Regions from separate parts of the Serratia sp. HNCC26DJ244 genome, predicted to be linked through region 4. Evidence: predicted binding sites of a transcription regulator. Region 4 holds the regulator's gene; each other region holds the start of a gene.

Region 1 (7,753 bases), on a different contig from region 4:
CGGTTTACCATAATGCGTAGCGTTTACTTTAGGCGCGAAATATCCAGATATTGCGCCAATTCACGCTGTTCGGTACGGGGAAGATAAGGGATCTCACCCAGTAATGGGGCCGGAATACGTTTTTGCAAAGCATCAATGGTTTCGGCATAGTGGGCTAAACCCGGGTTGATACGGTTAGCCACCCAACCTAATAAAGGCAAGCCATCGTTAATAATTGATTGTGCAGTAAGCAAGGCATGGCTGACACAACCTAGTTTAATTCCCACAACCAGAATAACTGGCAACTGTTCCTGTACCACCCATTCGGCATACGGGCGTAGATCGCTCATCAACACACGCCATCCCCCGGTCCCTTCTACCACGACAACATCAGCCTTGCTGGATAAATGCACTAGGCCACGGCTCATCACGCCATAGTCAATATCTTGGGTTGTCGGTGTGTGAAACACCTCATCAATACAGGTAATGGGGTTAATTTCATTATAGGACAATGGCATGGTGGAAGATGCCTGTAGAACCAAAGCGTCTCTATTCTGAAAGCCTTCGCTGGTTTCCTGGCAACTTGCAGCAATGGGTTTATACCCCGCAGCAGAACGGCCCTGTGCGGCGAATGCCTGCAATAAAGCACGAGAAACTACAGTCTTACCTACGTCGGTATCCGTGCCTGTAACAAATAAACGCTTTAACATGAATAGATTGCCCTGATATGCCACGTTAATGAAATGACCTCTGCGAATTACGGAGAAAGTAACTCACTGAGAAAAGTCTAGGGGATACCAATCAACAGGGGCTTGAGATAGCTCAATCTTTTAGCGGTAAGCAATAATAAATTTTGATAATGTTGTTGCGAGAAACAAAAAATAATCATGCTAATGATTAGTTATCATACATAAATGGGTGCACTCAAAAATGATATCATCCTGTGATTTTATATTTGTCATCAGCCAGAGACTGCAACGAATGAACATGAGATTAAATCTGTCTATTCTCCTGACAACAGCAATAATGTTATTCCCTGCTCTATCGCCAGCGAATATGCGAGCCCCCCATTTAATCTGGCAACCCCCTTCGTTTTCTCTGAGTTCGCCGCAGAGCAACAAATTCACGGTAAAAAGAGAAAAGTTAAATATTGATTGTGACTACGAAAACTGTCAGGTTCAGGCTGTTTACGAGATCACTTCTGATATTCAAGCTGATGTTGCATTTGTTTTTGTGATGCCTGCAAATACGCCTGTTAGCGCAAGGGTGAATGGAACGCTGCAGCCTGCGACGGTTACGCTTGATGAAATAAATGCATGGAAATTACGCGATAGCGATACTCGAGAATATCCGTTATATAAGGCGGCTTTTACTGGGCAGGTCTCCATAGGCAAAAATACAATCAATATTAAATACAATCAACCGTTAACATTACTAGAGCGTGATTATGGTTACTTTACTGACAGTCGCTCTATTGAGCAATTTTCCTACCAGCTCGGGCCATTAAAAGAGTGGCCGCTTGCTGATGATTTTTCCCTTGATGTGACATTATCCAGCCTGCGTAAACGACCAGAACGTGATGGTGGTTGGAGTATATTGAAGTCTCGTACTATTGATTGTATGCAGCCTGAACAGAAAATAGAAAAAGATAGTGATCATCTGAATTTGAGTGTTAAATTCGGCAAAAAATTCCCAGATACGCTGATTTGTAAAATTGGGGATAGTGATTTATTAGAGGAAAAATAAGAGGCGCTAATACACAGTGACACTGGAGCCGCCGGGAATTTTTACCCTGACTTAAACCCTTACAATGCCAATTAGTCATTACAGTGAAATTTTTGAGACTCAACAGGCGCTTTCTTTGCCAATTTGACAATAGCTTGACATCATCAATACTTAAGGCTCTACAAAAATGCAAAGAGGAACACAATATGAAGAAAGTTTTATCTATCATTATGTTATTAGGTACTCTTTTTGCGGTTAATGCTTCAGCCAATTTCACAGGGCCTAGCGTAACTGGCCAAACCAGTACTGTACAGCAAGCCATGAGTGCACGGGTAGGAAGTTATATTACTCTGACTGGTTATATTGTTGCACACCAACGTGAGGACTATTTTACTTTCCGTGATGACTCTGGAACTTTGCGCGTCGAGATAGAAAGTTCCGTTTGGCGCGGTCGTGACGTAAGCCCACAAACCCGAGTTCGATTGATGGGTGAAGTTGATACTGGCGCTGCAGGACGTTATTTGTGGGTAAAATCATTGGATGTAGTCAACTAGAAACCGCCTGAGTGGATTAAGGGCCAATGTGACAAAAACTTACACTAAACATTGGCCTTCCCATAAACTTCCCGACCCTTTGTTTTTAATCCTTCCAAAGCGTGGCTCATAAAACCAAGATCATCAAACCAAGAACTTGGTGGCCCCACTATTGTCCTTAATTCCTGCTAGTGCTTTCACTTTCTGTTGCAGCGATAAAGGTCTTTGATAACAGCTGATTATAATAGTGGATAGAAAGTGAGCGGGATTTGCCCCTCTGCAATTGGCAAAGTGATGTAATATTACCCTTGTAATAATTTGATCAGTAATGAACCATTATACAACGCCTCTTTCACCAGTGCTGCTCCAGGCATGGTGCCCTGGTTAAAAAACAGCGTGGATTCAACCTTCAAATGTTCACTATAAGCGGGTAAAGATTGTTGGCGGATGCAGGAGATGATAGCAGGATAGAGAATCTCAGCCGCGCGGTTTAACGGTGAGCCAACCAGAATCTTTTCTGGGTTAAATAAGTTGACCATAATCGCCACGATACGCCCGACACTATGCCCTACACCCAGAATAATATCCTTGGCCAATTGGTCACCCGCTAGCGCTGCATCGCACAGCGATTCTACCGTGAGTTCCATACCTTGAAGTATTGATGAGTGTGCACCTGCCAAGCGCTGTTGAGCAATTTCCAGCATATTATCGATACTGGCTACGGTTTCCAGGCAACCATGGTTACCGCAGTAACAACGTTTACCGTAAGGATCAACCTGCGTATGCCCAATCTCTACCACACTACGGCTACCGGCATGCAACACTCGCCCATTGGTGATCACTCCAGCACCCACGTTATGGTCAATCACCACCTGAATGACGTTCTGGGTACCACGAGAGGCCCCGAACAACGCCTCTGCCATGGTCCAAGCACAAATATCATGTTGCAGATAAACCGGCAGGCCGGTGCGTTTTTCAAGTGCGGGCCCCAATGCCATCTCATCGACTTGATAAAACGGCATACGATGAACCACCCCGGCAGCGGCATCAATCATACCGGGAAGCGTAATGGCGATGGCAGTTAAACGTTCGAGTTTATTTTGGTGACGAATAAAGAAGCTGTCGATTTCGTCGACAATATGTTGCAGTAGCGATTCCGATTGCTCAGCTTTCAGTGGCAACAACTCCTCCACCACCATTTTGCTACTGAGATCGCGCAGCGCTAAGGTAATAGTGCCGAGGCTGATACGCACAGAAAGATAATGCCAAGCGTCGGTATCTAGCACTAATCCGATAGCCGGGCGGCCACGACTCCCTACTTCCTGATATTCGGTCTCTTTGACCAGGTGAGCTTCCAGCAACTCACGTACAATCTTGGTAATACTGGCAGGTGCAAGCTGTGCCAACTTGGACAACTCGATTCGCGAAATCGCCCCCCGTTGATCGATCAACCGATAAACGGCGCCAGCATTTATTTGTTTGATTTGATCAATATGTCCAGGTTGCCCATCCATAATCACAAACCTGCCCCCGCTATTTTTCGCGCTTCTAAATAAAGACTAAGGGCTATGGTGGGGCTTTTGGTATACAGCGTCAACTATTACTCCTTGATTCGTTATGCGATTAACAGCACAAATTGCATGTTATCACGGCAAAAAAATTTCACTTACGCGCAGGGATCAATTTGATTAGACAAAAAACGGCCTATTCAATACTATTTTGTAAATCAGAATCTGTTTTTTATACCCGAATTAGTTCAAGTTGCAGGTCGTGTGGCGACCGAGTAAAGCGATATCTTGCCACCCGAATGATCACCGAACTCGGTAAGGAAATGCTGTGATTACCCCTCCGCGTGCTGCGGCTAGTTTGCCGTTAACGCCACCTGAAAGTGACAACGTAGCAACAGTGTCTGACAGTAAATGTTCAACACCGAATAAACTGCCTTATATTGAACGGGGAACGCCACAGTTTATGCTCGTCACCTTGGCGCTGTTCTCTGCGGGTCTGGCAACCTTTGCGTTACTGTATTGCGTGCAACCTATCCTGCCGGTGCTTTCGCAAGATTTTGGGGTTACCCCAGCGGAAAGTAGCCTTTCTCTCTCATTGTCTACAGGCTTGTTAGCTGTTGGCCTGCTGTTTACCGGGCCGTTATCGGATGCGATTGGCCGTAAATCGGTCATGGTGATAGCCCTGTTTCTGGCCGCTATCTTCACCTTAATCTGCGCTTTTATGACCAGTTGGCACGGTATTTTATTGATGCGAGCACTGATTGGGCTTTCATTAAGCGGAGTGGCGGCGGTAGGCATGACCTACTTGAGCGAAGAGATCCATCCTGGGGTTGTCGCCTTTTCCATGGGATTGTTTATCAGCGGTAACTCTATTGGGGGTATGAGCGGACGGTTGATTACCGGGGTACTTAGCGACTTTTTCTCCTGGCGCATCGCACTGGCGGTAATTGGGCTTACCGCCCTGGTGTTAGCAACACTGTTCTGGCGTATTCTGCCGGCTTCCAAACATTTCCGCGCGACATCGTTACGACCCCGTACCCTACTGGTTAATTTTAAATTGCACTTACATGACCAAGGGTTGCCACTGCTGTTTGCTGCAGGTTTTTTGTTGATGGGGAGCTTTGTAACCCTGTTTAACTATATTGGTTATCGCCTGCTGGATGATCCTTACCATCTCAGCCAGGCCGTGGTTGGCTTTTTGTCGGTGGTTTACCTTATTGGCTCATACAGTTCACCTAAGGCGGGAGCATTAACCTCTCGCTTTGGGCGCGGACCGGTGTTGCTAGCGTCTATTTTGATTATGCTGATGGGCGTAATCATTACTGCCTTCTCCCCCATCGTACTGGTATTTATCGGCATGCTGCTGTTTACCGCTGGCTTTTTCGCTGCTCATTCGGTGGCGAGTAGCTGGATTGGTCGTAGAGCGCGTCGAGCCAAAGGACAAGCCTCGTCGCTATATTTATTCAGTTTTTACGTTGGCTCAAGTATTGCCGGTACCCTGGGCGGTGTATTCTGGCACAGTTTTGGCTGGTTAGGTGTGGTCACTTTTATCAGTCTGATGTTATTCCTCAGCATATTGGTTGCCTATTATCTGAACAAACTGCCGGAAGCTGCGCGTATTTAACCCCACCCCCTGGCCTTAGGGTTATGGGGGCTTATCTTTCAGGTGTAGATATGGATTGTGTAAAGAGATCTTCTGATGTTAGTGAGCTTGGTCTTCGTCTCACCAATCTTAGGTGTAACGGTGGATTCGCTGTCGGGGCAGAAATTGACGGTAAAATCGTCAACATAACCCAAGCTGGAGCGATATTTGGCCTGCCTGCACCATCAGATATTGACGATTTACTGCAGAATCAGCGTGCGGCGGATGTCAGGGCGATTGTCGAGCGTATTCGATCCTCTGCGGATCATGCGGCAATTGAAGTGACCGAGGTTGATTTCGCCCCACTGGTGACTCGTCCAGGCAAGATCATCTGCGTGGGGTTCAACTATCGCTCCCATGCGGCGGAAATTGGTGCTCCGGTGCCCAAAGCCCCGCCACTGTTTAGCAAATTTGCCAACGCGTTGAACAGTAACCAGGGCGTGGTGCACCTCCCGACACATATTGACCATGAATTTGACTACGAAACTGAACTGGTGCTGGTTTTTGCCAAGCGCTGTCATCAGGTAGCGGAAGCCGATGCTTTATCCGTGCTGGCGGGGTATGCCGTAGGTAATGATATTAGCGCTCGCGGGTTGCAGAATATCACCTCGCAGTTTACCGCCGGAAAAACATCGGATGGTTTTGCCCCTATCGGACCGTGGCTGGTCAGCCGAAATTTAGTTCCCAACCCCAATGTACTACGGTTGAAGACCTGGATGAATGGTGAATTACGCCAAGACAGCAGCACTGAGGAGATGATTTTCAATTGCCAGCAACTCATCCATTACGTGACGAGCATTATGACTATCGAACCGGGGGATATTCTATTCACCGGGACGCCGCCTGGGGTGATTTGGGGGCAGAAAGTACCGCGTGAACAACGGCGCTGGCTCAAATCAGGGGATAAGGTGACCTCCTCCATCGAGGGGCTTGGTGAGCTAAACATTAGGTTTTCATGAACATCAGGTTTTCATAAATAGCAGGTTGAGTGAATGGGGCTTAACCGGTAAAGATATCGGGATACCGTTCGCTCAATCCCTCCTTTTTTCCCCTACTCAGCTTGGACCAGGTATTATTTACATGAGGTCACAATAGCGAATGTTAGCGCCTTGATTGTGTTATCTTACAATGTATGTTGTAACTAAAATACGTGAATGATGAATAAATATACACTAATAGGCCGGATGAACAGTTGTTTTAATACGCTAGAACAAGCGTTAATCGAACTGAGCCAACAAATTCAGTCATTACCCTTGTTAGCAGCTCGGGTATTCACCCTACCGCAAATCGAGAAAGGCAAAGAGCATGACAGCATAGAGAAAATCGAGGTTGTGCAAGAGGTTGGTCAGGTGGCGCGGGATTTAGCTCTACAGCAGTATCAGCGGTTGTTTATCCATCATCATCAATCATCGACCAGCAGCAAAGCCGCAGTCCGTCTACCTGGTGTTATTTGCCTGGCTGTTGATGACAACGGTTGCGTGGCGTTACGGCAGCAGATTGCATTGATTAACCAGTTAAAGGCCGAGCTCGAACAGATTATTACTGTCGAGTCTGGGCTGACACCAGAACAACGTTTTGACTTTGTCCATGATCAGCTACACGGATTGATTACCCTCAGCGCCTATCGGGCAATCACCCTACTCACTGACCCAGATTCAGTGCGCTTTGGTTGGGCCAATAAGCACATCATCAAGAATGTGAAGCGTGATGATATCGTTGCCCAATTGGAAAAAAGCTTAAAAGCAGGCCGTGCCGTTCCCCCCTTTAACCGTGAACAATGGGCAGAATTAGTGAGCCGTGAAATCGATGATGTTAGCCGCTTACCACAACAGGCAAGATTAAAAATCAAACGGCCCGTGAAAGTGCAACCCATCGCACGGGTCTGGTATCAGCAACAGCAGAAACAGGTACAACACCCCTGCCCACTGCCGCTGATTGCATTCTGTCAGCAGAAAACACCCAAAATTGGTGCGTTACCCAATTACGATGCTGCAACAGTAAAACACAAATACAAACCGGATGCCGAGCCACTCAGGCTTGTGGTCAAACGTTTGCATTTATATACCGACCAGTAACTGATAATTAAGCGCCTTAGACGCTACTCTGCTTCGCTGTCAATTTTTGCCAGCAGTATGCTCATTACATTCGCGTTCCCGCCATAGCTTCATCAAGGATCTACGCCCTTGCGGATAACGCTGCGAAGACAGTGCAATACGGCTAATGCGGTCAAAACGAAAATGGCGCAGAGAACCTCGCAGTTCACACCACGCCATCAGGATCCTTACCTGTTCGAAATAACCTATAGCAAAGGGCCATAGCGTTCTTTCACTGCTGTTACCGTTGCTATCGCAATACGCCACGGCAAT
Region 2 (7,753 bases), on a different contig from region 4:
TGTGTTCAAAATCCAGGCTAATATGGACCCTAAACACCGTGACCGTGTGGCATTTATGCGCGTGGTATCAGGCCGTTATGAGAAGGGGATGAAACTACGCCAGGTACGTATTGGCAAAGACGTGGTGATCTCTGATGCTCTGACGTTTATGGCTGGTGACCGCTCCCACGTTGAAGAAGCCTACCCTGGCGATATTATTGGCCTGCATAACCACGGTACCATTCAGATTGGCGACACCTTTACCCAGGGTGAAGATATGAAGTTCACCGGCATTCCGAACTTTGCCCCTGAACTGTTCCGCCGTATCCGTTTGCGTGACCCACTGAAGCAGAAACAACTGCTGAAAGGGTTGGTGCAACTCTCGGAAGAGGGGGCAGTACAGGTGTTCCGCCCCATTGCCAACAACGATTTGATCGTGGGGGCGGTTGGGGTGTTGCAGTTTGATGTGGTAGTTGCCCGCCTGAAAAGCGAATACAACGTGGAAGCGCTGTATGAGTCGGTGAACGTCTCCACGGCCCGTTGGGTGGAGTGTGATGACGTGAAGAAATTTGAAGAGTTCAAGCGCAAGAGTGAGCTGAACCTAGCGTTGGATGGCGGTGAAAATCTAGCCTATATTGCCCCCACCATGGTAAACCTCAACCTAACGCAGGAGCGTTATCCTGAAGTGCTGTTCCGCAAAACGCGGGAACACTAAGTCGTTCTCAGTGCCCGTCGCCATAGATTAAAGGCGGCGGGGTAACGATCTTACTCTAATAGAGGGTGTGCTGTGAGCTACATTTTTACAGATACCCATTGTCACTTTGACTTTCCCCCTTTTAGTGGTGATGAACCCGCCAGCCTACTTCGGGCTGCTCAAGCGGGCGTGCGGCAGATTATTGTGCCAGCGGTCACCGCTGAAAATTTTGCCCGTGTTCTGCAGTTAGCCGCTGACCATACCCCGTTATTTGCTGCATTGGGCCTACACCCGTTGTATATCGCCGAGCATCAGGATCAACAGCTGGAGCAACTGGCGGGTTTACTGGCCACCAAGCCCGCCAAATTGGTGGCGGTGGGGGAGGCGGGTTTGGATCTGTTTATGGCCAACCCACAGTTTATGCGGCAACAAGCGTTGCTCAAGGCGCAACTTAAGTTAGCTAAACAGTACGATCTGCCGATGATTTTGCATTCCCGCCGTAGCCATGATCAACTGGCAGCGGTCCTACGCCGGTGCGATGTTCCCCGTGGTGGGGTGGTGCATGGTTTTGCTGGTAGTTTGGCGCAGGCCGAGGCGTTTGTTGGCTTGGGTTATTACATCGGTGTTGGGGGCACCATCAGCTACCCGCGCGCGCAGAAAACCCGTAGCGTGGTGGCTCAGTTGCCACTGAGTTGTCTACTGCTGGAAACGGACGCGCCAGATATGCCATTAGCTGGTTACCAAGGGCAAGCAAACCGGCCAGAGCGGGTGCTGGAGGTGTTTCAGGCTCTTTGCCAACTTCGGCCAGAACCGCCAGATGAAATTGCTGAACATCTCCAGCAGAACGCCTGTTCCCTGTTTGCATTGAATTAACGGCGCTTCTTGCGATTGAGGTTGACTCATATGGCAGTCAATCCCCAGCAGGCGACATGTTTACCACTGAAAACGTGCTATCCATCACATTATGTGGCATTGGTTTACCTCAAGTTGTATATGTTTGTGACATAAATCGAGTCTTGCGGTGGTTGGCCCAGTATAATTGCGCAGGTTATCACCCTTAGGCTATTCGTTATATTGAACGGTACTGAGGGTTTCTTTTTCGCAACAGGGGTATTTTCCATGCAACTCATCATGAGCCTGGTCGGTATGATGGTACTGATCGCCATTGCTGTGCTGCTTTCCAGCAACAGACGCGCCATCAATCTGCGTACTGTGCTCGGTGCTTTTATTATTCAAGTCGCTATTGGGGCGCTGGTTCTTTATGTCCCGGTGGGGCAGCAAATTCTTGGCGGTATGTCGTCAGGGGTGGCCAATGTCATCGCCTACGGTAATCAAGGGGTCAATTTTATCTTTGGCGGCCTGGTTTCCGACAAAATGTTTGAAGTCTTTGGTGGTGGCGGTTTTGTCTTTGCATTACGTGTGCTGCCAGTGATTGTGTTTTTCTCTTCGCTGATTGCGGTGCTCTATTATCTGGGGATTATGCAGTTGGTGATTAAGGTCCTCGGTGGTGGTTTGCAGAAATTGCTGGGCACTTCGCGTACTGAATCATTGTCAGCCACTGCCAATATCTTTGTGGGTCAGACCGAAGCCCCATTGGTGGTGCGCCCCTATATTGCCACCATGACCCAGTCTGAGCTGTTTGCCGTGATGTGCGGTGGTTTGGCTTCGGTAGCGGGTTCGGTATTGGCGGGATACGCCCAAATGGGGGTACCGCTGGAGTATCTGATTGCGGCTTCGTTTATGGCAGCACCGGGTGGATTACTGTTTGCCAAGTTGATGGTGCCGGAAACGGAAAAAACCCGTGATCAAGATGATGCCATGAAGTTGATCGCTGCTGAGGATCGCCCAGCCAACGTGATTGATGCCGCCGCTTCAGGGGCTGCATCCGGTATGCAACTGGCGCTCAATGTTGGGGCGATGTTGTTGGCCTTTGTTGCGTTGATCGCATTACTCAACGGTATCTTGGGGGGCGTTGGTGGTTGGTTTAACTATCCACAGCTCTCGTTGGAGTTGATCCTGGGTTGGATTTTCTCCCCACTGGCTTACCTGATTGGTGTGCCGTGGCATGAAGCGATGACGGCGGGTTCATTTATTGGCCAAAAAATAGTGGTTAATGAATTCGTGGCCTTTATGAACTTTGGTGCTTACCTGCGTCCAGATGACGTGGTGGCAGCAGCAGGGTTACAGGTATTGTCACCCCATACCAAGGCGATTATCTCGTTTGCCTTGTGTGGTTTTGCCAACCTCTCTTCCGTTGCCATTCTGCTCGGTGGTCTGGGTAGCATGGCCCCTAACCGCCGCCATGATATTGCCCGTTTCGGCTTGAAAGCCGTGGCAGCGGGGACGCTTTCCAACCTGATGAGTGCCACTATTGCCGGGTTTTTCTTGGCTTTGTAACGACGAACAGCAAGGCGTCAGGTTATCGATAAGGGCAGGCCTGCGGGTCTGCCCTTATGTTTCAGAAGGTCTGGGTGTTTAATGATGATATCTGATGCGACCTAGTTACAACGTGAATTCCCAGAGCGGATAACATCATTTTGCGTGATAAAAGTCACAAAAATTTATGTTATATTGCAATTCGTTTTACTGTGTTGTGATGTTAATCACTAATGACCTGGCGTTATCATGTTCAAATAGTAAGACAGGCTATTCAATATTGAAGGGCTACACGCGGTGAGAAGGATCTCAGTTGCCGCCGTGGGACACTCATCTCATGCGCTATCTTCAAGGAACCAAGTCCGCTCGCCAACACCAAAGTGATAAGTTGGAGAGTTTTATGACTGAATTAACCACCTCGGTGCTATCTGCGCTGAATTTACTCGCATTCAACCAAGATGACACCAACAGCAACGTGTTGGCCTGTTGTCGCCAAATGGGCAGCCAGGCAGGTTATCCTGCAGCAATCGGCATTTCCCCGTGTTTCCCTCGGTCAGCTTGAATAGCCCTGAATAAATGCCTTTTTAATAGGAGGATGCCTTGTTCCTGGCACAAGAAATAATCCGTAAAAAACGTGATGGTCAGCCACTGAGCGAAGCGGAGATCCGCTTTTTCATTAACGGGATCCGTGACAATGTGGTTTCCGAAGGGCAGATTGCCGCACTGGCAATGACTATCTACTTTCACGATATGACCATGGCAGAGCGTGTGGCGCTAACCATGGCAATGCGTGATTCCGGCACCGTGCTGGACTGGCAAGATTTATCCCTCAATGGCCCGGTTATAGATAAGCACTCCACTGGTGGGGTGGGGGATGTGACCTCATTGATGCTTGGCCCAATGGTGGCCGCCTGTGGCGGTTATGTACCGATGATCTCTGGCCGTGGTCTGGGGCACACCGGTGGTACACTGGATAAACTGGAATCCATCCCGGGTTTTAATATTTTCCCTGATGACCCGCAGTTCCGCAAAATCATCAAGCAAGTGGGGGTGGCGATTATCGGCCAGACCAGTTCGTTGGCTCCGGCGGACAAACGTTTCTATGCCACCCGCGATATCACTGCCACCGTTGACTCAATTCCACTGATTACTGCCTCTATTCTGGCGAAAAAACTGGCGGAAGGGCTCGACGCTTTGGTGATGGATGTTAAGGTGGGTTCCGGGGCCTTTATGCCAACCTATCAACTTTCAGCAGATTTGGCGCAGGCGATTGTTGCCGTGGCCAATGGTGCTGGTTGCAAAACCAGCGCATTGTTGACGGATATGAGCCAGGTGTTGGCCTCCAGTGCCGGTAATGCCTTGGAAGTGCGGGAAGCGGTGCGTTTCCTGACTGGGGAATACCGTAATCCACGTTTGTTGGACGTTACCATGGCGCTGTGCGTGGAAATGCTGCTTTCCGGTGGCCTGGCGCGCGATGAGGCAGATGCCCGGGATAAATTGCAGACGGTGTTGGACAATGGTCAGGCTGCGGAACGCTTTGGCCGTATGGTGGCCGCGCAGCAAGGGCCGGTCGATTTTGTTGAGCGCTACCAACACTACCTGCCGGAGGCGACACTCAGTAAGCCGGTTTATGCTGAACAGCCAGGAATCATTACCGCTATGGATACCCGGGCGTTAGGTATGGCGGTGGTTGCTCTGGGGGGCGGTCGCACTCGCGCTGCTGACAGTATTGACTATAGTGTTGGCTTGACGGATATGGTTCGCTTAGGAATGTGTGTGGATAACCAGCAGCCGTTAGCGGTGATCCACGCTAACGATGAACAGAGCTGGCAACAGGCCGCAGATGCGCTACGTAATGCGATTGTTTTGGGTGATCAAGCCCCAGCGGTAACACCGGTGGTGTACCAGCGCATCGCTCAATAATTTATGTCAGTTGCAGCCAATACTGTTGCAGCCGAAATAACCAAGTGTGAAAGCACACAGGAGAGATAATGAAGCGTACATTTATAATGGTATTAGACTCATTCGGCATTGGTGCCAGCGAAGATGCCGAGCGTTTTGGCGATCAAGGCTCTGATACTTTGGGCCATATTGCTGCTGCTTGTGCGCGTGGTGAAGCCAATGTGGGCCGTAGTGGCCCGTTGACGTTGCCAAATTTGAGCCGTTTGGGGCTGGGTAAGGCGGCAGAAGAGTCTAGCGGCCACTTCCCGGTAGGGTTGGATAACCATGCCGAGATTATTGGCGCCTATGGTTATGCCAGTGAGCTCTCATCGGGCAAGGATACGCCTTCTGGGCATTGGGAGATCGCCGGTGTGCCGGTGCTGTTCGAGTGGGGGTACTTTTCTGATCACCAGAATAGCTTCCCGCAGGCCCTGCTGGATAAGCTGGTTGCCCGGGCTAATCTGCCGGGTTACCTCGGCAACTGTCACTCTTCCGGTACGGTGATCCTTGATCAACTGGGTGAAGAACATATGAAGACCGGCAAGCCGATTTTCTACACTTCTGCAGACTCGGTATTTCAAATCGCCTGTCATGAACAGACCTTTGGCCTGGAGCGCCTGTACCAACTGTGTGAAATTGCCCGCGAAGAGCTGACGCAAGGGGGTTATAACATCGGTCGGGTGATTGCGCGGCCATTTGTCGGTGACCAACCGGGTCACTTCCAGCGTACCGGTAACCGCCATGATCTGGCTGTTGAACCCCCGGCACCGACGGTGCTGCAAAAACTGGTGGAAGAGAAGGGCGGAGAAGTGGTGTCTATTGGCAAGATTGCCGATATCTATGCCAACGTGGGGATCACCCAGAAAGTAAAAGCGACCGGCATTGACGAGTTGCTGGATGCCACCTTGGTCGAGATGGAAAAGGCCGGTGATAACACCATTGTCTTCACCAACTTTGTGGATTTTGACTCTTCCTATGGGCATCGCCGTGATGTGGCCGGTTATGCAGCAGCACTGGAACAGTTTGATCGTCGTCTGCCAGAATTACTCCAGCGGGTGACCGACGATGACATCATTATTTTCACCGCCGACCATGGTTGTGATCCTACCTGGCCAGGTTCAGACCATACCCGCGAGAATATTCCGGTGCTGGTTTATGGCCCGCAAGTCAAACCCGGTTCATTAGGCCACCGGAAAACCTTTGCTGATATCGGCCAGACTGTTGCCGTTTATTTTGGTCTGTCGCCGATGGATTATGGTCAATCGATGCTGTAATAACGCCAACATCCGTCGTCTGGCTACCCTCTGAATGACGACGGAAATCTAACAATTTGACGTGGAAGGAAAAGAAAATGGCTACACCACATATTAATGCCGAAATGGGCGATTTTGCTGATGTTGTCCTGATGCCGGGTGACCCGTTACGGGCTAAATATATTGCAGAAAACTTTTTGGACAATGCGGTAGAAGTTAACCAGGTGCGTGGCATGCTGGGATTTACTGGCACTTATAAAGGCCGCAGAATTTCTGTTATGGGCCATGGTATGGGCATCCCTTCCTGCTCTATTTATGCCCGTGAGCTGATTGCCGAATTCGGCGTGAAGAAGATCATCCGCGTGGGTTCCTGCGGTGCGGTACGTGACGATGTTAAACTGCGTGATGTGGTGATCGGTATGGGGGCTTGTACTGACTCTAAAGTGAACCGTATGCGCTTTAAAGATCATGACTATGCGGCTATCGCCGATTTCGACATGGTGCGCAATGCCGTTGATGCCGCAGCAGCGCAGGGAATACCGGCGCGGGTAGGTAATATTTTCTCCGCTGATCTGTTTTACACCCCAGACCCAGAGATGTTCCAGGTGATGAAGAAGTACGGCATTTTGGGCGTGGAAATGGAGGCGGCAGGTATTTATGGCGTCGCAGCAGAACTCTATGAAGAGTTTGGCTGTAAAGCGCTGACTATCTGTACCGTATCCGACCATATCCTGCGTCACGAAGCGACCACCGCCGATGAGCGCCAGACCACGTTTAACGAAATGATTGTGATTGCGTTGGAGTCGGTGTTGTTGGGGGATCAGGAATAAGATACCCACGAGTAGGGGCACACCTGCGAGTGTGCCTCATAAATTTAGGGTAGAGGTTACTTGTGGGGCTCACCCGCATTATCTTCTACCGCAGGCTCAACTGTGGCCTGTTCTTCTGCCAGCGGTGTATTGGCAGTCAGCAAGTAGGGTGACTGCTGCCAGTTGCTACGGCGCCCTTGGAGTAGTGTGTGCGCCAGAATAATGCCGATAGCCAGCGCCATCAGGATCATCAGGCGCAGCAGGTTAGTGGTGTTATCCACCTGCTTGGATTCTGTTGCCAGCGTATGGGTATCCAGCGTAACGCGAATAAACCCCAGCGGCCCCTCTTTACTCTCAATCGGTTCCACTAACTGATGGGTGAAATAGCTGCCCGCACGTTTACCATCCAGTGACAGGCGGTCACGAACATTAATCAGCTCTCCTGCTCGGACAACAAGTGAACCATCCAACTGATAGACACTGGCATCCAGAATTCGACTATGTGCGGTCAACTGCTTGAGAATAGCGTCAATATTCTGACTATCAATATTGCTGTTATCCATTAATGGCACCAGGCTGAAAGCAACTTGCTTGGTTAGCGTTTGTGCCAATTCTTCCACCTGTTCAGATCGCGCCATTTGATTACTCAGGCTAAAATAGGAGGCGCCCTGCATTAACAACACCAGTAATACTAGGCAAAT
Region 3 (7,753 bases), on a different contig from region 4:
CTTTGAATCTCTTGGTATGGGATTACTGGAAACCGGCATGGCCTGGTTCTGGCCAGATAAACGCGTTAAGCGCTGGTTCAGCGTTTCAGGTCTTGAACACTTGAATCAGGCACAGCAGGGTGGTCGTGGTGCGCTGATGATTGGCGTACATTTTATGTCTCTAGAGCTTGGTGGCCGGGCGATGGGGTTATGTCAGCCGATGATGGCGATGTATCGCCCACACAATAACAAAGCCATGGAGTGGGCGCAGACCAAAGGCCGCTTGCGTTCCAACAAGTCGATGTTAGATCGTAAGGATCTGCGGGGCATGGTGCAATGCTTGAAAAGTGGTGAAGCAGTATGGTTTGCCCCTGATCAGGATTATGGCCCGCGCGGCAGTGTATTTGCCCCACTGTTTGCCGTGGAGCAGGCAGCCACCACCAATGGCACCTTTATGCTGGTGCGTATGGCTAAACCGGCACTGGTACCAGTTGTTTTGATTCGTCGCCCCAATGCTTTAGGTTATGACCTGCTTATTCAACCTGAACTGGAAGGCTACCCACTCACTGATGATGTGGCGGCGGCAACGTATATGAATAAAGTGGTAGAAAAGGAGATTATGCGAGCCCCAGAACAATATTTGTGGCTGCACCGCCGTTTCAAAACCCGCCCAGCAGGTTCACCTTCTCTCTATTAAATCATCGTTTGCTGGGCATGAGAGACAACATCATTGCCCATCATTCCAATGACCAGAGGGGCCAGCAGCGTCCCTTTGTCTACAGCCCCGACTTTAATTGCCCACCAGCACCACTTGAACGCCGCTTCTACGCAACCCTTCAAGGCTTTCTGGCGCAATCTCACTGTCGGTGATCACCATATGGATACGTTGGGTATCAATGATTTTATGCAGGCTGGAACGATTAAACTTGCTGGAGTCGGTGACGACGATGATACGTTCTGCCACTTCACACATACGACGATTGATACGCGCTTCATCTTCGTTGTGAGTGCTCACTCCACGTTCCAGATCGATGGCATCAACCCCTAAAAATAACATATCGAAATGGTAGTTCTGTAAAGACTGGTCGGCCTGTTCGCCATAAAATGACTGGGATTGACGGCGCAAATGCCCCCCTGTCATTAACAGTTCAACCCCCTTGGCTTCCAGCAATGCATTAGCAACGTTCATGCCATTGGTCATGACGATCACTTCTTGATGCTGGCGCATAAGGCGAGCGATCTCATAGGTGGTGGTGCCAGAGTCGAGTATCACGCGGTGACCCGGTTTAATCAGGTCTGCGGCGACACGGGCGATACTCCGTTTCAGTGAAGTATTCAGGGTGCTTTTATCCTCTACTGAAGGCTCTGATGCCGGATTCAATGGTTCACATACCAGAGCACCACCATAGGCACGTACTGCGATCCCCTGTTTTTCCAGAAAGGCCAGGTCGTTACGGATCGTCACTGTGGAAACAGAGAAATAAGCTGATAAATCATTAACCTGAACGCTACCTTGTTGGCGTAAACGTTGAATGATCTGCTCGCGCCTTTCACTGGTACCAATGATGCGTTTATCTGGGACAGGTTCGCTGTTGTTCATCTTCATAAAGTCCTTTTTTTCATTTCTCTTCATTTCGTTTCTCTATTAATACCTTTCTTTTAGTGGAAAGCAAGCCAAGCAGAAGCAGATACTTTCAACTTCTTTACTTTTTACCTTTCGTTGTGTATCTTTTGTGAAACGGATCTCAATTTCACTGTCTTTCTATTTATTTTTATTTATCGATAAAGCACTATCCGGCGACACAAATCGAAAGACAAAGCACGAATAAACTCATGCGGAGAAGAAAGTGAAACATTTAACCGAGTTTGTGGCCAATCATAAGCAAGACCCTCGTTACGGCATTTTTGCAGTCTGTTCCGCTCATCCATTAGTGCTCGAAGCTGCGATACAACATGCTAAGGTCACTGACTCCCTATTGCTGATTGAAGCTACTTCAAACCAGGTTGATCAATATGGTGGCTATACCGGAATGACGCCCGCTGATTTTTGCCATTTCGTTCAACAACTGGCAGATAAACAGCATTTCCCTGTCGAACGGTTGATCCTGGGTGGAGACCATCTCGGCCCCAACCGCTGGCAGCAGCAAAACGCCAGTGACGCCATGGCCAAGGCCGAGGTGCTGATCCAGAGCTATGTCACCGCCGGGTTCAAAAAAATCCATCTCGATTGCAGCATGTCCTGCGCTGATGACCCGGTGCCGTTAACCGACGCCATTGTTGCCGAACGCGCTGCCAGGTTAGCGGCAATTGCCGAACAAACCTGTATTGAGCAGTTTGGCGAGTCTGACCTGGTGTACATCATTGGTACCGAAGTTCCGGTGCCGGGTGGGGCCCATGAAACCTTGAGTACCTTGGCGGTGACGACACCACAAGCAGCAAGCGCCACGCTGGAAGCCCATCACCATGCCTTTGAACAACAGGGGCTCAATGATTTATGGCCACGTATTATAGGGCTAGTGGTACAACCAGGTGTTGAGTTTGATCATACACAGGTGATTGATTTTCAGCCACAGAACGCACTGGCGTTGAGCCAGATGATTGAGTCCTCAAGTACCATGGTGTTTGAAGCACACTCCACCGATTACCAAACCCCACTTGCCTTGCAACAACTGGTGCAACACCACTTTGCGATTCTGAAAGTGGGGCCAGCACTCACTTTTGCACTACGCGAAGCGCTGTTCTCACTGGCAGCGATCGAACAGGAACTGCGCCCGGCTCATCAATGCTCAGGTCTGCGTGATGTTTTAGAACATGTAATGCTGGAGCACCCTCAATACTGGCATCAGCACTATCACGGTGACCAGGGCACGTTACGTCTGGCTCGGAACTACAGCTACTCTGACCGCGTACGTTACTACTGGCCTGATCAGGATATTGAAGGAGCTTATACCCGGCTGATCAACAACCTGGCAAATGAGGCTATCCCGCTACCACTGATTAGCCAGTACCTGCCATTGCAGTATGCAAGGGTTCGTGAGGGGCTGCTTAGCCCAACGCCACATGAGCTGATTATCGATCATATTCAGGATGTGCTGCGCCAGTATCAAGCTGCCTGTATGAGTAACTAAGCATAGATTTAACACAATGATAATAAGGAAAAAAGATGCCAAACATTGTATTAAGCCGTATTGATGAGCGCCTGATCCATGGTCAGGTGGGGGTGCAGTGGGTCGGGTTTGCCGGGGCTAATCTGGTGCTCGTCGCCAACGATGAGGTTGCGGAAGATAGCGTGCAGCAAAACCTGATGGAGATGGTGCTTGCCGAAGGGATTGCCGTGCGTTTCTGGTCGCTGCAGAAGGTAATTGACAACATTCATCGTGCCGCCGACCGCCAGAAAATTTTGCTGGTGTGTAAAAACCCCCAAGATTTCCTCACGTTGGTCAACGGCAATGTGCCGATACCACGTATCAACGTCGGCAATATGCACTACGCCGACGGCAAACAGCAAATCGCCAAAACCGTTTCGGTAGATGAGCAGGACATTGCTGCGTTCAACGGCCTGAAAGAGGCTGGCGTAGGGTGTTTTGTCCAGGGCGTTCCCACTGAGCCGGCTCAGGATCTTTACAAACTTCTCTGAGGTATCTGTTATGGAAATCAGCTTATTACAAGCAGTAGCGCTAGGTGTTCTGGCCTTTATTGCCGGCTTGGATATGTTCAATGGTTTGACGCATATGCACCGTCCGGTGGTCTTGGGGCCCTTGGTTGGCCTGATTTTGGGGGACTTGCATACCGGTATTCTGACCGGGGGAACCTTGGAACTGGTGTGGATGGGGCTAGCACCGCTGGCGGGTGCACAACCGCCGAACGTGATTATCGGCACCATTGTGGGTACCGCCTTTGCCATCACCACTGGGGTAAAACCGGAAGTTGCCGTCGGGGTGGCGGTGCCATTTGCGGTTGCCGTACAGATGGGCATTACCTTCCTGTTCTCTATTATGTCGGGGGTGATGTCACGGGCTGATCGCATGGCGGCCAGTGCCGATACCAAAGGGATTGAGCGCATCAACTACTTGGCGCTCTTGGCGCTGGGTATTTTTTACTTCCTGTGCGCCTTTATGCCGATTTACTTCGGTGCTGAACACGCCAAGACGGCAATTGACGTACTGCCGGAACGCCTGATCGAAGGCCTCGGTGTTGCAGGTGGCATCATGCCAGCCATTGGTTTTGCCGTACTGCTGAAGATCATGATGAAAAATGCCTATATCCCCTATTTCATTCTCGGCTTTGTCGGGGCTGCCTGGCTGAATTTGCCAGTGCTGGCGATTGCCGCTGCGGCACTTGCCATGGCTCTGATGGAGTTAATGCGTAAGGACTCGGCTCCCGCGCAACCTTCCCGTATTCAGAAAGAGGAATTCGAAGATGGTATCTAATACTCAAACTTTGTCACAAGTCAGCGAACAACAATCCCTGAACAGTGGCGGTAAAGACGATATCTATGAAGATCAAACCATTGGCGTGGAATTAACCAAGCAGGATATCAACCGTGTCGCTTGGCGTTCCATGTTGTTGCAGGCCTCGTTCAACTATGAACGTATGCAGGCTTGCGGCTGGCTGTATGGCTTGCTTCCGGCGCTGAAAAAGATCCATACCAACCAACGTGACCTGGCTCGGTCCATGAAAGGCCACATGGGGTTCTTCAATACCCACCCATTCCTGGTCACCTTCGTGATTGGCATTATCCTGGCGATGGAGCGTTCCAAGCAGGATGTGAACAGTATCCAGAGTACCAAAATTGCTGTAGGGGCACCCCTTGGTGGGATTGGTGACGCCATGTTCTGGCTTACCCTGCTGCCAATTTGTGGCGGTATTGGTGCCAGCCTGGCACTGCAAGGTTCAATCCTTGGTGCGGTGGTGTTCTTGGTGATGTTTAACGTTGTCCATCTCGGGTTGCGTTTCGGCCTTGCTCATTATGCATATCGCAAAGGGGTGGCGGCGATCCCGCTGATTAAAGCCAACACCCGGAAAGTGGGTCACGCTGCCTCCATCATCGGGATGACGGTGATTGGCGCGCTGGTAGCCACTTATGTGCGTCTGTCCACCACGCTGGAAATTAAAGCTGGGGATGCCGTCGTGAAACTGCAGGCTGATGTAATCGACAAGCTGATGCCCGCCTTTTTGCCACTGGTCTACACCCTGATGATGTACGCCCTGGTGCGTCGTGGTTGGAGTCCGCTACGTCTGATTGCCATCACGGTGCTGTTGGCGATTGTCGGAAAGTTTGCCCACTTTCTGTAATGCCCTGAAAAAATAGGAGAGAAGATGTTAAGTATTATTTTGAGCGGTCACGGCGGGTTTGCCAGTGGCTTGGAAAAGGCGATGAATCAGATCCTCGGTGAGCAGCCACAGATTATCGCCATCGATTTTCCAGAAAGCTCAACCACGGCACTGCTGACCCGCCAGTTTGAAGAGGCACTAGCCCAGCTTGATGAGAGCGATGGAGTGATCTTTTTAACTGATTTACTGGGCGGTACCCCGTTCCGTGTGGCTTCAACCCTGGCGATGCAGAAACCTGGGCGTGAAGTGCTGACTGGCATCAATCTACAACTGTTGTTAGAGATGGCGCTGGAGCGAGATGGATTGAGCAGTAAAGCGTTTCGTGAGATGGCACTGGAGTGTGGGCACCGTGGTTTAACCAGCCTGGTGGATGAAATGGCTCGCCAACGTACAGCAGAAACGGTCGAAGAGGGGATATGAGTGTGCTGCTGCGAGCCAGAAGAGTCCTGACTGATCACGGCTGGTTGGACGACCATCAACTGCGTATCGAAGGCGGTATTATTACCACCATTGAGCCCATCCCCATCAATGTCACGCGGCGGGATGCCGAGTTGTTGTGTCCCGCTTATATCGATCTTCACGTGCATGGGGGCGCAGGTCTTGATGTCATGGATGATAAGCCCGGTGTACTGGATAAACTGGCGTTACACAAAGCGAGTGAAGGTGTCGGTTATTGGTTACCAACCACAGTAACCGCACCATTGGTAGAGATAGAAAACATACTGCGACGTATTGCTCATTATCGGCACAGCGATAATGCCGGTGCGGTGATATTGGGCAGCTATCTTGAAGGGCCTTACTTCACACCGCACAACCGGGGAGCTCATCCAGCGGAGTTATTTCGTGAACTGGATATCACCGAACTGGATCGGTTAATTGATATTTCACATAACACCTTACGAGTGGTCGCCTTGGCGGCAGAAAAACCGGGGGCGCTGGCGGCAATCAAACACCTGAAAAGCCGTGGTGTTCGCGTCATGCTTGGCCATAGCGCGGCCACTTATGACCAAACCATGAGTGCCTTTGCTGCTGGCGCCGACGGACTGGTGCACTGCTTTAATGGCATGAGTGGCCTGCACCACCGTGACCCCGGCATGGTGGGGGCGGGTTTGACTGACAAACAGGCCTGGTTGGAGCTGATTGCCGATGGTCATCATCTTCATCCGGCAGTGATGGACATCACCTGCCGCTGTGCCAAAAACCGCATTATCTTGATTACCGATGCGATGCGTGCCGCCGGAATGCCAGATGGTGATTACGCTATCTGTGGTTATCAAGTCACGATGCGTGATGGTGTGGTGCGAACCGCTTCCGGTAGTTTGGCAGGCAGTACCTTGGCGCTGGATGCTGCCGTGCGCAATCTGGTCGATCAGGCGGGTGTGTCGGCAGAAGATGCCATTCGCATGGCTTCGCTACATCCAGCCCGCCTATTGGGCCTGGATGACCGGATAGGTTCGATCTCTCCCGGCAAGCATGCCAGCGTGATAGCCCTTGATAGTCGGCTTCGGTTGCAAAATATTTGGCTTAATGGCGTGGCCGTTCCCCTTTAGTACTTTCGTTTGCTCCATGCTGTTCGGTGACATGCTGTTGCATGGGGCTTTCTTTTTGTTTTCTAATCATGATTTTGTTGATGTCTTAATAACAGGTCAGTGAAAAAGAAAGATAACGGAGCTGTTAATTTATCTTTGTGTTTTGTTTTCTTTCTTTTTGTGGTTGATCTTGCATTTCGTTTTGTGTAGCTTCTAGGGGTGTACTCAGTGAATCAAACAAAACGAAATGAAAGATGATTGCACTTTGCGATGATTACACTTTGCTTCGTGCTACCCCATTGAATATGCCTGACTAAGGACCGACTGATGAGTAAAACCTACGCAGCTAACACCTCGAGCTGGACCGAAAAAGAGATCCGTCAACAACCCGCGTGTTGGTTACAATCGTTAAAAAATATCGACAGTTTACGTGGTGCTATCGATGCTTTCCTGGCGCCGCTGTTGCAGAATCAGGCACTGAAAATTGTGCTGACGGGCGCCGGAACCTCGGCGTTTATCGGTGATATGATAGCCCCTTGGTTGGCCCGTCATACTGGTAACAACGTGGTTGCGATACCCACGACGGACTTGGTGAGCAACCCTGCCGATTATCTGTACGCTGACCAACCTACATTGCTGGTCTCTTTCGCCCGTTCAGGGAACAGCCCTGAAAGCGTTGCCGCCGTCGAGCTGGCTAACCAGATTGTGCGCAACTGTCACCATCTGGTGATTACCTGCAACGAAGCGGGAAGCCTGTATCAAAGCGCCACTGAAAGTGATAATGCATTGGCGTTACTGATGCCAGCCCAAACTCATGATCGTGGCTTCGCCATGACCAGCAGTATCACTACCATGATGGTGAGCTGTTTGGCGGTATTTGCCGCTGATGTGATCAATAGCCGCACTTTCAA
Region 4 (7,753 bases):
GCTATACCCGACCTGAAATGGATGCGGAAATCCGTAAAGCACGCGATCTTGGTCGTCATATCAGCTATCTCGGCCCAGAGGCTAATGACTTTAACCTACTGGAACAGAGCTTTATCCAATACGGTAAAAATGGCACTGGGCAGTCACGTAAATACCTGCACACCTATGATGAAGCCGTCCCTTACAACCAGGTACCGGGCACCTTTACCCCTTGGGAACCCTTGCCATCACCAACCGATGTCCTGTTTTACGAAGGATTGCATGGTGGCGTAGTCACCCATCAAATCGACGTAGCCAAGCATGTTGACCTGCTGGTGGGGGTCGTCCCCATCGTTAACCTGGAGTGGATGCAAAAGTTAGTTCGCGATACTGGCGAACGCGGTCACTCCCGTGAAGCCGTGATGGATTCTGTGGTCCGTTCAATGGAAGATTATATCAACTACATCACGCCACAATTTTCACGAACCCATATCAATTTCCAGCGGGTTCCCACCGTGGATACGTCCAATCCCTTTGCGGCCAAAGCGATCCCCTCGCTGGATGAAAGCCTGGTGGTGATCCATTTCCGTGGCTTGGAACAGATCGATTACCCCTATCTTCTAGCCATGTTGCAAGGGTCATTTATTTCACATATCAATACGTTGGTGGTACCTGGTGGTAAAATGGGGCTGGCAATGGAGCTGATTATGACGCCACTGGTGCAACGGCTACTGGAAGGCAAGAAAATCGAATAATATCGAATCATGTAGGTGGGCGACGATTAATCTCACGCCCGTAATACTCCGTTTCATCTGCAATCCAAGCGGGTGACACGCCCTATCGACAGTCTGCCGCAGACACAACGTTTACACAAAAATCGCCGCAGCCCAAAACGGCACGGCGATGCTTAGCGTTATTCCGTGTCAACATGACACAGAGTAGTGCTCAATCAACTTCATGGATTTCAAAACTGTGGGTAATAGTGGCCGCTTTGCCCAACATCAGGGAAACGGAGCAATATTTTTCGGCAGAAAGGTCTACTGCACGTTCCACCACCTTTTCGGTTAGCCCTTTTCCGGTGACAATAAAATGCAGATTGATGTGGGTAAACAGTCGAGGTGCCTCTTCACGGCGTTCTGAAGTCAGTTTCACCTCACAATCGCGCACATCATTGCGGCCTTTTTGCAAGATCGACACCACATCGATAGCGCTGCAGCCCCCCACAGACATCAACACAATTTCCATTGGGCTTGGGGCCTTATCACCCGCATTACCATCCATCAAAATCTGATGGCCGGAAGCAGACTCCCCCAAAAATGTCAGCCCTTCTACCCACTTCACTCTTGCCTGCATATTGTTCACTCCGATTATTTTTTAAAATCAACGTACGCTTTCATAGAGAAACTGACAACGAAACCTGACACTAATCATGCTGAAACGAGACAACACAAGACACCCGCCTCACTCTGTGCTACAAACACAGCTGCAATACTTTTTTCATGGCATCAATTTCAGGGATATATCCTAAGATCATTGGTGAGTTAATGGAACCTAGCTTGCAGCACTTAATACGAGTTAATATGCTAGTGTATAAGTGATTTTTTTACCCAGATTCGTTCAAAATGCCGGTAGGCGACAAACGAACGAGTCTACTACGGCTTGAGTGACAACGGGGATATACCTCACCTCAAAACCTGTTGATAGCCACAACTAAAACATCAGGCTATAAGCACGTTTTACAGGGAACTCTGACCCCTGTGATACAAGGCAGCGATAACAACAGAGGATAATAGCGCATGGTTCTCGGCAAACCGCAAACAGACCCGACTCTTGAATGGTTCCTGTCTCATTGCCACATCCACAAATATCCATCAAAGAGTACGCTGATTCATCAAGGTGAAAAAGCGGAAACTCTTTACTACATCGTCAAAGGTTCCGTCGCGGTGTTGATTAAGGATGAAGAAGGCAAAGAGATGATCCTCTCCTACCTAAATCAGGGGGATTTCATCGGCGAGCTTGGATTATTTGAAGAAGGCCAGGAACGAAGTGCCTGGGTAAGGGCGAAAAGTGCCTGTGAAGTAGCTGAAATTTCCTATAAGAAATTTCGCCAGCTCATTCAGGTTAACCCGGATATTCTGATGCGCCTATCTGCACAAATGGCAAGTCGCCTGCAAGTCACCTCAGAGAAGGTAGGTAACCTCGCTTTTCTTGATGTGACTGGCCGTATCGCACAAACCTTGCTGAACCTGGCAAAACAGCCTGATGCGATGACTCACCCGGATGGTATGCAAATCAAAATTACCCGCCAGGAAATTGGTCAGATCGTCGGTTGTTCACGTGAAACTGTTGGCCGCATTTTGAAAATGCTTGAAGATCAAAATTTGATTTCCGCTCATGGCAAAACCATTGTCGTGTACGGTACCCGTTAATCATTAAAGAAACGGCGCTGCAATGCGCCGTTCTTTGTCTGCTGAACAGCAAAACATGTGGCGCCGCCTGATCTACCATCCAGAAGTGAACTATGCCCTGCGACAAACGTTGGTGTTGTGCCTGCCTGTCGTTGTGGGTTTACTGCTGGGCCACCTGCAACAGGGGCTGTTGTTCTCGTTAGTGCCTGTCTGTTGCAATATCGCCGGGCTGGATACCCCCCATAAGCGTTTTTTCAAGCGCCTGATAATCGGCGGGGCACTGTTCGCTCTCAGCTGTGTTTTGTTGCAACAGGCGCTGTTGTGGCATATCCCATTACCCTTACTGATGCTTGCTATGGCGCTATTGCTGGGTGTCAGCGGGGAAATCAGCCCACTACATGCACGCTTGCTGCCCGCCGCACTGGTTGCGGCCATTTTCTCTCTGAGCATGGATGGCCTACCTATTTGGTATGCCCCGCTACTGTATGCCGTAGGCACTCTCTGGTACGGCCTGTTCACTTGGTTTTGGTTTAAATTATGGAAAGAACAGCCAATCCGTGAATCTTTAAACCAACTCTATATACAGTTAGCTGATTATTTTGAAGCCAAATATTCGCTGCTGACCCAACATACTGATCCTGAAACCGCGCTACCGCCACTGTTGCAACGCCAACAGCAAGTGATGGACCTGATCAGTTTGCTGTATCAGCAGATTAACTTTCTGCCACACGCCAATAATATGGAGCAAAAACGCCTGCAACGAACGTTCCAAGTGGCACTCGACCTGCAAGAACACATTAGTGTCAGCCTACACCAGCCAGAAGAAGTGCAAAAATTGGTGGAGCAGAGTCAAGCTGAGGCGATCATTCGTCGTAATGCTCAAGTAATCGCTGCACGTTTGCGCGTTGTCGCAGAAGATATCCTCTATCATCGGCACTCCCGCCTTTTTAGCATGAAACACGAATTGGCCGCGCTGGAGAAAGTGGCTACACGGCATGCTGATAATCCCGTTGGCCAGTTTTGTTACTACCATTTCAGCCGTATTGCTCGCCTGTTACGTACACAGCGTCCTCTTTATCGTCGAGACCTGATGGCCAACCAGTCACGGTTACCCTTCTGGCCTGCAGTGGTAAGCTATTTATCGTTCAAATCCAACGCACTACGCAATGCAGCCCGACTGGGGGTCATATTGGCTGTAGGCAGTAGCCTAGGCCTGCTGTTGCATCTGCCAAAACCCTATTGGATCTTACTGACCATCATGTTTGTCAGCCAGAACGGTTATAACGCTACACGAGTAAGAATACAGCACCGTGCCCTCGGCACCCTGATTGGGCTGGTGATTGCAGCAGGGCTTTTGCAACTGCAGTTACCAGAATATGTGACGCTAAGCATTATGCTGGCAATCACCCTCACCGCTTATCTGTTCTTGCGTAAAAACTATGGGCTGGCAGTAACCGGATTCACCATTACCGCCGTCTATACCTTGCAAATACTGGATCTCAGCGGCAGTCATTTACTGATACCTCGGCTGATTGATACCTTGATTGGTTGTGTGTTGGTCTTTGGTGGAACGATCTGGTTATGGCCACAATGGCAAAGCGGTCTACTACGCAAAAACGCTCACCAGGCGCTGGAACAGGATCAGGCCGCATTACGTTTATTACTGGAAGAACAAGAGCCGGACCCAAGCAAACTGGCTTATGCGCGGATGCAGGTAAACCAGTCACACAATGCCTTATTTACTTCGCTCAATCAGGCAATGCAGGAGCCGGGTTTTGAATCAAATTATCTGGCAGATATGCGTTTGTGGATCACCCACAGTCAGTTTATTGTCGAACACCTCAATGCCATGACCATTCTGGCCCGTGAACATTACATGCTGACACCCCAGTTGGCGGAAGAGTATCTGCAAAGTTGTGAAATCGCGCTGCAAAGTTGTCAGCAGCGGCTGGAATATGATGGCCCAAGCGTCAGCAACAGCGTTATGCGCCCACCGGTTTTACAACCCAATATGCCCATTAGCGAAATGGAACGTCACTTACAGCGTATTCTTTCCCACTTGGCGTTAATGCATACCATCTCTTCGCTAGCTTGGCGCCAGCGCCCACATCATGGTCTCTGGCTAAAACGGAAACTACGGGATAAGTGACTAGGCTAAACTCTGGATAAAAAGCCGCTAACAGCTCTTTGTCAGGCCACGGTGTCTATACGGGTATTTGATTAGCAATTTCGATCAAATTATTGTCGGGGTCCCTAATATAGAGTGACATAATTGAGCCGATAGCCCCCGTCCTCTCTATCGGCCCTTGTTCTATTGTTACCCCTAATTTAACTAACTCCTCAACAACTTGCCGTAGGGGTGTCGCACAGATAAAACACAAATCGGCGGATCCGGGCGTCGGATGGCCTGCATTAGGGAGAAACTCCTCACCGACCTGATGCAGGTTAATCTTTTGCTGCCCAAAGACTAACGCTTTGCGGTTCCCCCGAAAGGTGACAATATCAAAACCAAGAACCTGATGGTAAAAGTCGCAACTGCGTTCGACACTGTTAACGGTCAAGACTAAATGGTCCAAGTGTTCTATTTTCATCTTATGTCCTCGTCTGTCCATCACCCATCAAAGCAATGATGCGTCATGTTACCCTCAACTTTGGTTAAGTATTCCAAAGAGAAGAACATGTCGCATCATCGAATTAAGTTGGAATTGAGGTTCCAAGCACATTCACCGCCTTGTTAGACCAGTCTACCGCCATCTTCTTGTTCTCGGCCGACTTGTCTTGACGATTATTGGTTGCTGGCATTCACCACATCCTGTACCGCCAATTCAAACAGCGCCATACCTTTATCAATATCTTGCAACTCCACCACCAGGGAAGGTGCAAAACGGATCACATTTGGCCCAGCATTGAGGATCATCAAACCACGGGCTGCTGCCGCAGTAAGAAAATCTCGCGCTTTGCCGTGGTATTCCGCCTTCAACTCTGCGCCAATCAATAAGCCCATGCCGCGAATATCACTGAAAATAGCGTACTTCTTATTAATCGCCTGCAAAGCGCGTTCAAATACGCCCCGGCGTTGTTCAATGCCACTCAACACTTCCTGCGTATTGATAACGTCCAATGCGGCTTCTGCCACTGCGCAGGCCAGTGGATTACCCCCATAAGTGGTGCCATGTGTACCCACCTGCATCACTGCGGCAATCTCCTCAGTGGTCAACATCGCACTCACCGGGAAGCCGCCCCCTAGCGCCTTAGCGGTAGTCAGGATATCCGGGGTAACATCGTAATGCATATAGGTAAACAGCTTGCCACTACGCCCCATGCCACTTTGCACTTCATCAAACACCAGCAACGCCTGATACTTGTCGCACAATTCACGCACCCCTTTGAGGAACGTCGCATCAGCCACCGTGATACCGCCTTCCCCTTGTATCGGCTCCATCACCACCGCACAGGTGTGATCGTCGATTACCGCTTTCACTGCGGCCAAATCATTAAACGGTACATGGATGATATCCGCGGGCTTCGGGCCAAAACCATCAGAATATTTTGCCTGCCCACCCACGGAAACCGTAAACAGCGTGCGACCATGGAATCCATTATTAAAGGCAATAATCTTGGTTTTATAGGGGCTGTGGCGAGTGATGGCATAGTGACGAGCGAGCTTGAAAGCCGCTTCATTGGCTTCAGCGCCGGAGTTGGCAAAAAACACCCGGTCAGCAAAGGTAGCTTTGATCAGCTTGGTTGCCAAACGCAATGCGGGTTCATTGGTGAATACATTGCTGGTATGCCACAGGGTTTCACCCTGCTGTTTTAACGCGGCGACCAGTGCGGGATGGCAGTGTCCCAACGCCGTTACCGCAATCCCCCCCGAGAAATCAACATACTCTTTCCCTTGCTGATCCCACACTCGGCTGCCTTGGCCTTTTACTGGCACAAACTGTGCGGGTGCATAAACAGGCAGGATCACCTGATCAAAAGTACTGCGATTGACGACGGTTTTTTCGCTCATTACTGGCTCCAGACGAATAGCTATCAAGTGAAAATATAATCACAAAATATGCATAAAAAACCAAGCGAGAGCAAACTTAAATTTTAAGGAAATTATCCAACAGTTGATGCCCCTGTTCGCTCAGAATGCTCTCTGGATGAAATTGCACCCCTTCCAGAGCCAACGTGCGATGGCGGATACCCATAATTTCATCACGCTCACCATCACGTTCACTCCAGGCGGTCACCTCAAAACAATCTGGCAATGTGGCGGCATCCAATATCAGCGAATGATAACGGGTAACCGTCAACGGATTATTCAGTCCCTTAAAAACGCCCTGCCCAGTATGGCGAATAGCCGACGTTTTACCATGCATCACCGCCCGCGCACGCACCACATCAGCACCAAACGCCTGACCGATCGCCTGATGCCCCAGGCAAACCCCGAGGATAGGTAATTTACCGGCAAAATGGCGGATAGCCGCCAATGAAACACCCGCCTCATTCGGCGTACAGGGGCCGGGGGAGATCACCAAATGCTGCGGAGCCAACTGCTCAATATCGGCCAGTTGCAGTGCATCATTACGCTTAACCCGCACTTCTGCTCCCAGCTCGCAGAAATACTGATAAAGGTTATAAGTAAAAGAATCATAGTTATCGATCAGCAGAACCATAGTTATCTCAATTTAGAAACGATACCCAACTCTTCTTTCAGCGATTTCAGATAACGACGGCTAACGGGTATGGGTTCCCCCACCGACATAATCATTTCTGCCGCGCCACTCTCTTCAAAACGGATCTCTTTAACCTGCTCAAGATTGACCAGATATTGCCGATGGCAACGTACCAACGGCGTGCGATTTTCCAAGGTGCGTAATGTCAGTTCAGTGAAGCACTCCATGCCATCATTACGCACCACATACACCCCCGTTGAGCGGGAACGAATGGCAATTACCTCGTCGAAGCGCAACAAATAAATCCGGCTGTGGCCGGTACAGGGAATGTATTTCAGATAACCGGCGCTCTCTTCCAGCGCTTCAATATCCTGCGGAGCACGGCGTTGATGTAAACGCTGCAGTGTTTTATTCAACCGTTGAGGCTCAGCAGGTTTCAGTAAGTAATCGAACGCATGCTCTTCAAAGGCCCGCAGTGCATATTCATCATAAGCCGTCAAAAACACGATATAGGGCATACGATTGGGGTCAAGCATACCCACCATTTCCAAACCGCTGATTCGAGGCATTTGGATATCGAGAAATACCACATCCGGTTGCAAACGGTGGATTTGGCTAATCGCCTCAATGGCATTGGCACACTCACCAATAACGGTGACCCCCTCTTCCGCTTCCAATAGATGACGCAGGTTATCACGCGCA

Evidence for each region. Region 4 encodes CRP, which controls carbon source genes, mostly activating them, when cyclic AMP is high. Its sites were predicted from a motif close to ATGTGANNNNNNTCACAT; they were not measured.
Region 1: the regulator CRP is predicted to act here: its motif matches at 3,855-3,872, upstream of mlc (sugar metabolism global transcriptional regulator Mlc).
Region 2: the regulator CRP is predicted to act here: its motif matches at 1,619-1,636, upstream of AC2A06_RS05900 (NupC/NupG family nucleoside CNT transporter).
Region 3: the regulator CRP is predicted to act here: its motif matches at 1,711-1,728, upstream of AC2A06_RS00225 (DeoR family transcriptional regulator).

The regions. Positions count from the first base shown of each region.
Region 1 covers NZ_JBXUGO010000013.1:15,259-23,011, reverse strand. The annotation lists gene clcB (voltage-gated ClC-type chloride channel ClcB) at 1-20, shown strand, start outside; gene bioD (dethiobiotin synthase) at 24-689, opposite strand; gene AC2A06_RS11870 (hypothetical protein) at 967-1,725, shown strand; gene AC2A06_RS11865 (YgiW/YdeI family stress tolerance OB fold protein) at 1,911-2,258, shown strand; gene mlc (sugar metabolism global transcriptional regulator Mlc) at 2,540-3,757, opposite strand; gene AC2A06_RS11855 (MFS transporter) at 4,074-5,369, shown strand; gene AC2A06_RS11850 (fumarylacetoacetate hydrolase family protein) at 5,420-6,346, shown strand; gene tus (DNA replication terminus site-binding protein) at 6,545-7,462, shown strand; gene AC2A06_RS11840 (helix-turn-helix transcriptional regulator) at 7,502-7,753, opposite strand, start outside.
Region 2 covers NZ_JBXUGO010000005.1:59,493-67,245, reverse strand. The annotation lists gene prfC (peptide chain release factor 3) at 1-694, shown strand, start outside; gene AC2A06_RS05905 (TatD family hydrolase) at 767-1,546, shown strand; gene AC2A06_RS05900 (NupC/NupG family nucleoside CNT transporter) at 1,805-3,070, shown strand; gene AC2A06_RS05895 (hypothetical protein) at 3,450-3,611, shown strand; gene deoA (thymidine phosphorylase) at 3,650-4,972, shown strand; gene deoB (phosphopentomutase) at 5,041-6,264, shown strand; gene deoD (purine-nucleoside phosphorylase) at 6,342-7,073, shown strand; gene AC2A06_RS05875 (YtjB family periplasmic protein) at 7,130-7,753, opposite strand, start outside.
Region 3 covers NZ_JBXUGO010000001.1:42,823-50,575, forward strand. The annotation lists gene lpxP (kdo(2)-lipid IV(A) palmitoleoyltransferase) at 1-676, shown strand, start outside; gene AC2A06_RS00225 (DeoR family transcriptional regulator) at 770-1,579, opposite strand; gene kbaZ (tagatose-bisphosphate aldolase subunit KbaZ) at 1,827-3,107, shown strand; gene agaV (PTS N-acetylgalactosamine transporter subunit IIB) at 3,143-3,616, shown strand; gene agaW (PTS N-acetylgalactosamine transporter subunit IIC) at 3,627-4,409, shown strand; gene agaE (PTS N-acetylgalactosamine transporter subunit IID) at 4,399-5,274, shown strand; gene agaF (PTS galactosamine/N-acetylgalactosamine transporter subunit IIA) at 5,299-5,733, shown strand; gene nagA (N-acetylglucosamine-6-phosphate deacetylase) at 5,730-6,863, shown strand; gene AC2A06_RS00260 (SIS domain-containing protein) at 7,170-7,753, shown strand, end outside.
Region 4 covers NZ_JBXUGO010000010.1:20,080-27,832, forward strand. The annotation lists gene AC2A06_RS10070 (phosphoribulokinase) at 1-734, shown strand, start outside; gene AC2A06_RS10075 (OsmC family protein) at 925-1,332, opposite strand; gene crp (cAMP-activated global transcriptional regulator CRP) at 1,776-2,408, shown strand; gene AC2A06_RS10085 (YccS/YhfK family putative transporter) at 2,464-4,536, shown strand; gene AC2A06_RS10090 (VOC family protein) at 4,592-4,978, opposite strand; gene argD (bifunctional acetylornithine/succinyldiaminopimelate transaminase) at 5,173-6,399, opposite strand; gene AC2A06_RS10100 (aminodeoxychorismate synthase component II) at 6,476-7,051, opposite strand; gene btsR (two-component system response regulator BtsR) at 7,054-7,753, opposite strand, start outside.